3 regions of the Mesorhizobium sp. M0590 genome follow, and region 3 is predicted to be linked to each of the others. Evidence: predicted binding sites of a transcription regulator. Region 3 holds the regulator's gene; each other region holds the start of a gene.
The links. Region 3 encodes PhoB, which activates phosphate uptake and scavenging genes when phosphate is short. Its sites were predicted from a motif close to TGTCATNNANCTGTCAT; they were not measured.
Positions count from the first base shown of each region.

Region 1 (3,275 bases), on a different contig from region 3:
GCTGTTGTCGCAGCGCATGATGGTGATGAAGGACGGCCGCGTCGTCGAAAGCGGCCTCACCGACCGCGTCCTCGACGATCCGCGCGCGCCTTATACCCAGTTGCTTGTCTCCTCGATTCTGCAGGTGTGACGATGATTGCTCCGGCGTACCCCCCTCTGGCCTGCCGGCCATCTCCCCCTCAAGGGGGGAGATCAGCAGCTTTTATGGCCCGCCCGTTCTGCGACACAGGAGAATGGCGAAACCGAATGCGACTGCCAATCTCCCCCCTTGAGGGGGAGATGGCAAGTTTTGGCAAAGAGGGCAGGCCAGAGGGGGGTGTTGGCCCGCAGACGAATGACGATTGGAGAACCCTCTGATGGCAACCCCGCTCGTTGTCTCCGATGTCGCGAAGAGCTTCACCATGCATCTGCGCGACGGCATCAAACTGCCGGTGGTCGCCGGTGTCTCGTTCGCGATCAGGGCCGGCGAATGCGCCGTGCTCGGCGGCCCGTCCGGCGCCGGCAAGAGCTCGATCCTGAAAATGCTCTACGGAAATTATGCCGCCGATGAAGGCCAGATCATCGTCCAGCACGAGGGCGGGCTCATCGATCTCGCCTCGGCCAGCCCGCGCACCGTGCTTGCCGTGCGCCGGCTTACCATCGGCTATGTCAGCCAGTTCCTGCGCACCGTGCCGCGTGTCTCTGCGCTCGATGTCGTGGCCGAACCGCTGGTCGAGCGCGGCGAGGAGCGCGAGGTCGCGCACGGCAAGGCACGCGCCTTGCTGGCGCAGCTCAACCTGCCGGAGAAGCTCTGGGCGCTGCCGCCGGCGACGTTCTCCGGCGGTGAACAGCAGCGCGTCAACATCGCGCGCGGCTTCATCACCGAGCACCCGATCCTGCTGCTCGACGAGCCGACCGCTTCGCTCGACGCCAGGAACCGCGATGTGGTGATTTCCCTGATCGCCGCCAAGAAGGCAGCGGGGGTCGCTTTGCTCGGCATCTTCCACGATCACGACGTGCGTGAGGCGGTCGCCGATCGCGTCATCGACGTGACCGCCTTCGCCGCCGGGAAAATCGCCGCATGACCAGGAAACTGTCGGAGGCGCCGCTGATCCACGAGACGGCGGAAGTCGAGAACTCGACGCTTGGCCGCTGGACCGAGATCGCCGAGCGCTGCCGGGTTTCCGAAAGCACGCTCGGCGACTATTCCTACATGATGCAGGACTGCGGCGTCTGGTGCGCAACGATCGGCAAATTCGCCAACATCGCCGCAAGCGTGCGCATCAACGCTACCAACCATCCGACCTGGCGGCCGACGCTGCACCATTTCACCTATCGCGCCTCGGATTATTGGGACGACGCCGAGCACGAGAGCGAATTCTTCGCCAAGCGCCGCGCCAAACGCGTCACCATCGGCCACGACACCTGGCTCGGCCACGGCTCGACCATCCTGCCGGGCGTCACCGTCGGCGATGGCGCGGCGGTCGGTGCCGGTGCGGTGGTGTCGAAGGACGTCGCGCCCTACACCATCGTCGCCGGCGTACCGGCCAAGCCGATCCGCGAACGCTTCGACCGCCGCACCGCGGAGCGCTACCAGGCGCTCGCCTGGTGGGACTGGGACCACGCAAGGCTGCGCGCCGCGCTCGACGATTTTCGGGAATTGTCGGCGGAGGCGTTTCTGGAGAAATATGGCGGCTGAGGGTCGTGAAATGGTGAATGGTGAATGTGAATGGGGGCAGCGGACAGGTTTCGAGGCTCAGGGAAGCCGTTCTTATCACCATTCACCATTCGAGCTTCTCGCGCCGAGTTGATCCCGCCCCGCTCCAGGCTGTGGGCAGTAACAAAACTGACATCGTTCCGACACCGCAGGTTCATGCGGCTGCGCTAGCCAGGGTAAACAGACCTTCAATTGCGATTGGACTGGAGCCTGCACCATGTCAGCTACGCTCGAAATCCGCGGCGTCACCCGCCGGTTCGGCAAGAACACCGCCGTCAGCAATGTTCACATCGCGATTCCGCAAGGCCAGATGGTCGGCATCATTGGCCGCTCCGGCGCCGGCAAATCGACGTTGCTGCGCATGATTAACCGCCTCATCGATCCCAGCCAGGGATCCATCCTGTTCAACGGCGTCGAGGTCTCCGGGTTGCGCGGCTCGCCGCTCCGGCGATGGCAGCGCGACTGCGCCATGATCTTCCAGCAGTTCAATCTCGTGCCGCGCCTCGATGTGCTGACCAATGTGCTGCTCGGCCGGCTCAACCACCGCTCGACGCTGTCCAACCTATTTGGCATGTTCTCCCGCGGTGAATGCGCCGAGGCGGTTGCAGCCCTCGAGCGCCTCGACATCGCCCGCACCGCCCTGCAGCCGGCCGGCACCCTTTCCGGCGGCCAGCAGCAGCGCGTTGCGATTGCGCGCGCCATGATGCAGCAGCCGAAGGTGTTGCTGGCGGATGAGCCGATTGCCTCGCTCGATCCGCTCAACGCCAAGGTGGTGATGGATTCGCTGCAGGACATCAATTTGCGCGAGGGCATCACCGTCATCACAAATCTGCATACGCTGGATACGGCCCGCACCTACTGCAACCGCATCATCGGCATGGCCGCCGGCAAGGTCGTCTTCGACGGCCCGCCCGAAGCCCTCAACCGCGAGGCCGTGCGCATGGTCTACGGCGCCGACAGCAATGGCGGCGAAATCTCCGAGGCCATCACCTCCACCAGTGTCGCCATCAAACAGAAAATCGCTGCATCCGCCGGACCGCTCGAGCCCGCATTCCCGGGATATTGAGAACGGCCTGATCGCCCGCCCGCGTCAAAGGCACCTGTCAAAAAATTCGAACGCTACCGGCGCGAGGCCGGGACCAACAGGAGAGAGATAATGTTCAGGAAGATGGTTTTTGGCGCCGTTTCATTGCTCGCCATCGCGGCAAGCGCCGCTCACGCCCAGGATATCAAGGAATTCCGCATCGGCATCCTTGGCGGTGAAAACGAAGCGGACCGGCTGCGCAACTTTCAGTGCCTCGCCGATCACCTGAAGTCCGAATTCGGCTTCGAGAAGGTCTCGCTGTTCCCGGCCGCCGACTATGACGGCGTTATCCAGGGCCTGCTCGGCGGCACGCTCGATTTCGCAGAGCTTGGCGCGTCGGGCTATGCCAGCGTCTACCTCAAGGATCCGAACGCCGTGACCCCGATCCTCACCACCCAGCAGACCGACGGCGCGACCGGCTATTATTCGATCGGCCTTGCGCTGAAGTCGTCCGGCATCACCGACATCAAGTCGGCCAAGAGCAAGAAGCTCGGC
Region 1 is NZ_JAMYQN010000008.1:16,044-19,318, reverse strand. It holds gene phnK (phosphonate C-P lyase system protein PhnK) at 1-130, shown strand, start outside; gene phnL (phosphonate C-P lyase system protein PhnL) at 357-1,064, shown strand; gene NKI52_RS15020 (DapH/DapD/GlmU-related protein) at 1,061-1,678, shown strand; gene phnC (phosphonate ABC transporter ATP-binding protein) at 1,914-2,762, shown strand; gene phnD (phosphonate ABC transporter substrate-binding protein) at 2,853-3,275, shown strand, end outside.
Region 1: a site for PhoB is predicted at 1,816-1,832, ahead of phnC (phosphonate ABC transporter ATP-binding protein). Genes of this name have one in related genera too.

Region 2 (3,275 bases), 280 kb from region 3:
CTCTGGATACTGCCGGATCGAAAGGTTGAAGATGCCTTGGAAACCCAGAAGCAGGATCATGCAGGCAAGCACGGTCGAAAGGACCGGGCGGCGGATGAAGAGGTCGGAAAAGCTCATTGCTGGGCTGCCTGCTGGTTCCCCGGCTTGCTCGGATCGATCGTGTTGTCGACGGCAACGGACATGCCGTTGGAGAGCCGGTTCTGGCCGGCGGTAACGACTTCGTCGCCGGGCGCGATGCCCTCCAGGATCTCGACCAGGCCGGCGTTGCGGCGGCCTGGCTTGACGAACACCTGGGCGAGCACGAGCTGCGGCTTCTGTTCTTCCGCTGCCGGCTTGGCCTCCTCTGCCGGTTTGGCTGGGGTAGCAGCCGGCTTTTCGTCGGGTTTTGCCGCGGGTGCTTCGGCCGCGGGCTTGGCAGCATCTGCAGCCGGCTTTTCTTCCGGCTTTGCCTCGGGCGCCGCGCCGTTGGCTTCGGCGGATTTGGCCGGGCGCACCACGAAGACGAAGTCGCCGTACAGGCTGGAAGTCAGCGCCGTCTGCGGCAGCGCCAGCACGTCGTTCTCCTCGGGCAGTTCGACGCGCACCTGGACGAACTGGCCGGGCGTCAGCTTGCCTTCGGGATTGCCGACCTCCGCCCTCACGGTCACCAGCCGGCTGGTCGGGTCGATCTTCGGATCGATGCCGCGGATGCTGCCGGTGAACGGCATGTCGCCGCCGCCGACGCCCAACCGCACCGTCTGTCCGATCTTCAGCTGCGGAAGCTGCTGCTCCGGCACGGTGAAATCGACACGCATCGTATCCATGTCCTGCAAGGTCACCACAGCGGTGCCGGGTGTGAGATACTGGCCAAGGTCGATTTTCGGAATACCGACGGTACCCTTGAAAGGGGCCGTCAACTGCTTTTGGTCGAGCACCGCTTGCAGCTTGTTTACCTGCGCTGCGGAGACCGATGCTGCTGCCTGCGCCGTGTCGAGCGTAGCGTCGGTGCCGACCCCGCGCTTCTGCAGCTCAAGAGCGCGCATCAGCGTCGTCTGGTCGGATGTGGCTTGCGCCTTCGATGCCACGAGGTCGGCTCGCTCGACTTCATCGTCGAGCTGAAGCAGCACGGCGTTGGCGGCGACCTTCTGATTGGCATGGAACAGGATGTCCTTGACGATGCCCGCGGTTTCGACGGTGAGGTCGACGCCGCGTACGGCACTGACAGTGCCGATCGCCTCGATGCCGGGCGTCCAGGACATCGGTTTGACGATGACCGTCGACACGGTCGCGGCCGGCGGCTTCATGCTGGCGAAGAACTGTTTGGTTGCCATGTCGTGAAACAGGTTGAAGCCGACGATGCCGCCGCACACCAGCACGAGCAGAATGAAGGCGATGATGAAGCGCTTGATCACGAACAGTCCCCTCGGCCACGGCCCAGCATAACAGTCGGACGACCGGAACACATACCTGTGACTGGTCCCAATTTCAAATGACGGCGATCTTACTGTACCGTCTGGACGGTCTTGTCAATTCCGCCTAAGCTAATGAATGGGGAACGCTTGATGAAGGCCCGCAGAGCAAATTCGCGCGAGAAGATTCTCGCCGCCGCCGCCGCCGTGGCGCGCGAGACGGGTCCTGGCAGCCTGTCGCTGGATGCGGTCGCCAGCCGTGCCGGCGTGTCGAAGGGTGGTCTTCTCTACAATTTCCCGACCAAGGCGAAATTGATGCAGGCGCTGGTCGAGGATTACCTGCGCGCCTTCGAGCAGGCGCTGGAGTCCGCCCGCACGGCCGGCGTCAACGGCGAAAGCCCGCTTGCAACTTACATCAAGCTGTCGGCCGAGCATGCCGAGGAATCGAAACCGTCGGCATCCTGGATATTTTCGGCGATTGCCGAGGATCCCGACTTCCTGACGCCGATAAAATCGTTCAGGCGGCAGGTGTTCGAGCGGCTGAAGGAGGAGACGCCGAATCTCAAGGCGCTGCTGGTCTGCTATCTCGCCATCGAAGGGCTTCGCAGCATGAACCTGTTCGGTTCGGACATTCTCTCCGTCGAAGAGCGCCGGCTGCTGATATCGACCCTGCTGGAGATCGCGGAATAGTCTAGGAATACGCCGGCTGGGTTCAGTTGCCTCGCTCGCTTCGATCGCCCGTTTGCGTCAACCCAAAGTGCCTGCCGTCACACAGGCTTCATCGTGCCGACATAGCGTCCTCCCATTCTTTGCTGCAAGGCACGAGGAGTGGGGTGTGGTCGATATTGTTTCAAGCGAAGCAGGAATTCCAAGGCCGGAGCATCCGCTTGACCGGCCAAACGGCACCGGTAAATGGTTTCTGCCGGCCTTTGCCGTCATCATTCTGGGCGGCCTTGCCTATGTCGGCTACGCGCTCAGCCAGGACCTGACCAGCACCGTCGCGGTGCCGTGGATCCTACTTGGGCTGGCGCTGCTGATCGCGCTCGGCTTCGAATTCGTCAACGGTTTTCACGACACTGCCAATGCGGTGGCAACGGTGATCTACACGCATTCCATGCCGGCCGAGCTTGCAGTGATGTGGTCCGGCTTCTTCAATTTCCTCGGCGTGCTCACCGCCAGCGGAGCAGTCGCCTTCGGCATCATTTCGCTGTTGCCGGTCGAGTTGATCCTTCAGGTCGGATCGAGCGCGGGGCTGGCCATGGTCTTCGCGCTGCTGGTCGCGGCGATCATGTGGAATCTCGGAACCTGGTATCTCGGCCTGCCTGCCTCGAGCTCGCACACACTGATCGGTTCGATCATCGGCGTCGGTCTCGCCAACCAGTTCATGGCCCCGGCCGGCTCCGTCACCAGCGGCGTCGACTGGTCGCAGGCGTCCAATGTCGGCCTGTCGCTCCTGATCTCGCCGCTGGTCGGTTTTGGCCTGGCTGCACTGCTGCTTCTGGTGATGAAGCTGCTGGTCAGGAACCGCGAGCTCTACGAGGCGCCCAAGTCGAGCGCGCCGCCGCCGCTGTGGATTCGGGCGCTGCTTATTTTCACCTGCACCGGCGTCAGCTTTGCCCACGGCTCCAATGACGGGCAAAAGGGCATGGGCCTCATCATGCTCATCCTGATCGGCGTCGTGCCGACCGCGTTCGCGCTCAACCGCACACCGGACGTGAACTATCTCGAAGCTTACAAATCGGCGGCGACGCAAGTCGAAACGGTACTCGGCAAATACGTCAAGCCCGGCGTCGTCGTGACTGACGCGGCGACCGCGGTCGGCGACGCCGTTCGCACCAAGACCTGGAAGGACGAGACCACGCCTGCCCTGCAGAGCTTCATCCACGA
Region 2 is NZ_JAMYQN010000001.1:500,598-503,872, forward strand. It holds gene NKI52_RS02515 (efflux RND transporter permease subunit) at 1-117, opposite strand, end outside; gene NKI52_RS02520 (efflux RND transporter periplasmic adaptor subunit) at 114-1,391, opposite strand; gene NKI52_RS02525 (TetR/AcrR family transcriptional regulator) at 1,542-2,078, shown strand; gene NKI52_RS02530 (inorganic phosphate transporter) at 2,224-3,275, shown strand, end outside.
Region 2: a site for PhoB is predicted at 2,154-2,170, ahead of NKI52_RS02530 (inorganic phosphate transporter). Genes of this name have one in related genera too.

Region 3 (3,275 bases):
ACGAACCGGCTTCGGCCCTCGACCCGCTGTCGACTGCCAAGATCGAGGAACTGATCGACGAATTGCAAGCCGACTACACGATCGTCATCGTCACCCACAACATGCAGCAGGCGGCGCGCGTGTCGCGCCAGACCGCCTTCATGTATCTGGGTGAACTGGTCGAGTTCGACCGGACCGAGAAGATCTTCACGTCGCCCCGCGAGAAGCGCACGCAGGACTACATCACTGGCCGCTTCGGCTGAGCCGTTCCGATCATGCATATGAGGACAGGACCATGGGCGAACACACAGTCGCTTCTTTCGACGAGGATCTCGAGCAGATCAGCAAGCTGATCCGCGACATGGCCGACCTCGCCGGTTCGATGGTCGGCGGGGCCACCAAGGCCCTGTTGAATTCCGACAACGTGCTGGCGCAACGCGTCGTTTCCGACGACGCCATCATGGATGCGCGTCAACGCGAACTGGACGACCGCGCCATAACCCTGATCGCCAAACGCCAGCCGATGGCCCACGATCTTCGCCATGTGGTCGGAGCGATCCGCATGGCGGGCGACCTCGAACGCATCGGCGATCTTGCCAAGAATATCGCCAAGCGCGTGAGTGCGGTCGGCCTCAGCGCCACGCCGCGGGACCTGTCGCATTCCATCGACGCGATGGCGCAGCTGGTTCTCATCCAGGTGCAGGGTGTCATCGAGGAATATGCTGCAGGCGATGCGGCCGCGTTGGCCAAGCTGCGTGCCGCCGACGAGCGCATCGACGTCAAATACACGTCCGTGTTCCGCGAGCTCTTGACCTACATGATGGAAGATCCGCGCAACATCACCGCTTGCACGCACCTGCTGTTCTGCGCCAAGAATCTGGAGCGGATCGGCGACCATGTCACCAACATCGCCGAAAATGCGTATTATGTGCTGACCGGCGAGCAATTGCCGGTCAATCGTCCGAAGCAGGACGAAACGACAATGTCCGCACCGGTGACATGATGGGGGTGCCCAGCCGATGATCGCACCACGCATAATGGTGGTGGAGGACGAGGAGCCGTTGGGTGTGCTGCTCCGCTACAATCTCGAATCCGAAGGCTACCAGGTCGAGGTGGTGACACGCGGCGACGAAGCCGAGATCCGTTTGCAGGAGAATGTGCCCGACCTTTTGGTGCTCGACTGGATGATACCAGCGGTTTCCGGCATCGAGCTCTGTCGTCGGTTGCGGGTGCGCCCCGAAACCGAGCGGCTGCCGATCATCATGCTGACCGCGCGCGGCGAGGAGAGCGACCGGGTGCGCGGTCTTTCGACCGGCGCCGACGACTATCTGGTCAAACCGTTTTCGACACCGGAATTCATGGCCAGGGTCAAGGCGCTGCTGCGGCGCGCCAAGCCGGAAGTGCTGTCCAGCGTGCTGAAGGTAGGCGACATCGTGCTCGATCGCGAATCGCACAGGGTCTATCGCAAGAAGAGCGAAATCAGGCTCGGGCCGACCGAATTCCGGCTGCTCGAGTTCATGATGCGGCATCCGGGCCGTGTCTTCTCGCGCAGCCAGTTACTCGATAATGTCTGGGGCGAGACAATCTACATCGACGAACGCACCGTCGACGTGCATGTCGGGCGGCTGCGCAAAGCCGTCAACAACGGCCGGATGCCGGATGTCATCCGCACCATCCGCGGTGCCGGCTATGCGATCAGGGAAGATTGACCCGCCTGGTCAGGCTACGTTCTTTCTGACGCTGGGCCTCATTTGCGCGCCCGGCGCGAAAATCTCCTGGTCGACGAAGCTTAACGCCCGCATCGCGCAGCCTTCGCGGATCAGCGGCAATTCGTTCGGCTCTGTATCGAAGGAGATCGAGCCTGAATGCTGGCCGCCGGCGGTCTGGGCGATTGCCTTCCGCATGGCCGGCTCGATCAGATCGAAGGCGGCGGCACTGGCGCCGACCATCGCGACCGGTGCCGGATCGATCAGCGCGAACAGCGAGCCGAGACCGAAACCCAGCGCTTCGCCGGCCTTGCGGTAGGCCTCGCGTTCCGGCCCATCTTTCTCGCGCGCCCGGGCCGCCAGTGCTCGCATGTCGGCGTCGCTGACGTCGGCGATCGGTTCGCTTTCTTCGCTCATCTGCCTGGCGTTGCGCCAGATGGCGTAGTTGCCGGCATAGGCCTCGATGCAGCCGCGCCGCCCGCAACGGCAGAGCGCGCCGCCCGGACGATGGATCATGTGGCCAAATTCGCCACCCGAGGAATGCGTCCCGGTGAACAGTTCGCCCTTCAGCACCAGCCCCATGCCGATGCCATGCGAAAGCAGGATGGCGATGAAGTCGTCGCGATAGCGATCCGGATTGCGCCAGCGCAAAGCCACCGCCATCATGTTGCAGTCGTTCTCCACCGTTGCCGGGATGCCGAATTCGTCCTCCAGCATGTCGGCAAAGGCGATGTCGGTCTGCGGCGTGATCGGCGACCACAGCATGGCGCGTGCAGGGGAGTCGGTAATGCCCTGAATCGCCAGGGCGATGCGGGCGACACTGCGGACGTCAAGGTCTGGATCCTGCAGCCGGCGCCGGACGATGGCCATGCATTCACGGATCAGCTCGTCGCGCGGCATGGTCAGCGTGTCCAGCCGGCGCTGTTCCTCGGCGACCACCTGTCCCGTATAGTCGATAATGGCGGCCGACAGGAAATTCAGCGACAACACCACGGTCAGCACCGCCGCCGCTTCCGGGTTGAGGGCGAGGCCGACCTGCGGACGACCGCGTTTCAACGAAACGGGCTCACTTGCCTTGCTCTCGGCGAGGATGCCTTCCCGTATCAGGTCGGAAGAGATCGCCGATATGGTCGAATGACTAAGGCCGGTAGTAGCTGCGATCTCAGTACGCGATGGCTGGCCGGCCCGGCGCACCGCCGAGATCACCATCGCCCGGTTGCGCCGGCGCAAATCGTCATGGCGGATTCCGACCGACATTGTTTTGCTTTCCTCCCGGTTGCCGCGGCCGCTCATGAACCGGAAGCCGTCGGTAATGTCCGACAAATAGTGTCGGACGCAGGCAAATAGTGTCAGATGCAGGTGGCGCTGTCATCGTTTATTCCGACGCTCGAAAAAACTCGCAGAGTCATCAAAATCCATCAGAATCGATGTTGACAGCAGCCGGAGATCGGGCCAGTATTTTTTCGAGGCTCGAAAAAATTAGAGCTTCTAAGCTGGTCTTTGAGCCAATTGGTCACGCCGTACGCGGCGCAGGGAGGATATGATGAAGAAATTCACGACCGCCATTCTGGCGGGTGTCGCCATGACGCT
Region 3 is NZ_JAMYQN010000001.1:220,970-224,244, reverse strand. It holds gene pstB (phosphate ABC transporter ATP-binding protein PstB) at 1-242, shown strand, start outside; gene phoU (phosphate signaling complex protein PhoU) at 275-982, shown strand; gene phoB (phosphate regulon transcriptional regulator PhoB) at 999-1,688, shown strand; gene NKI52_RS01100 (ROK family protein) at 1,698-2,942, opposite strand; gene xylF (D-xylose ABC transporter substrate-binding protein) at 3,229-3,275, shown strand, end outside.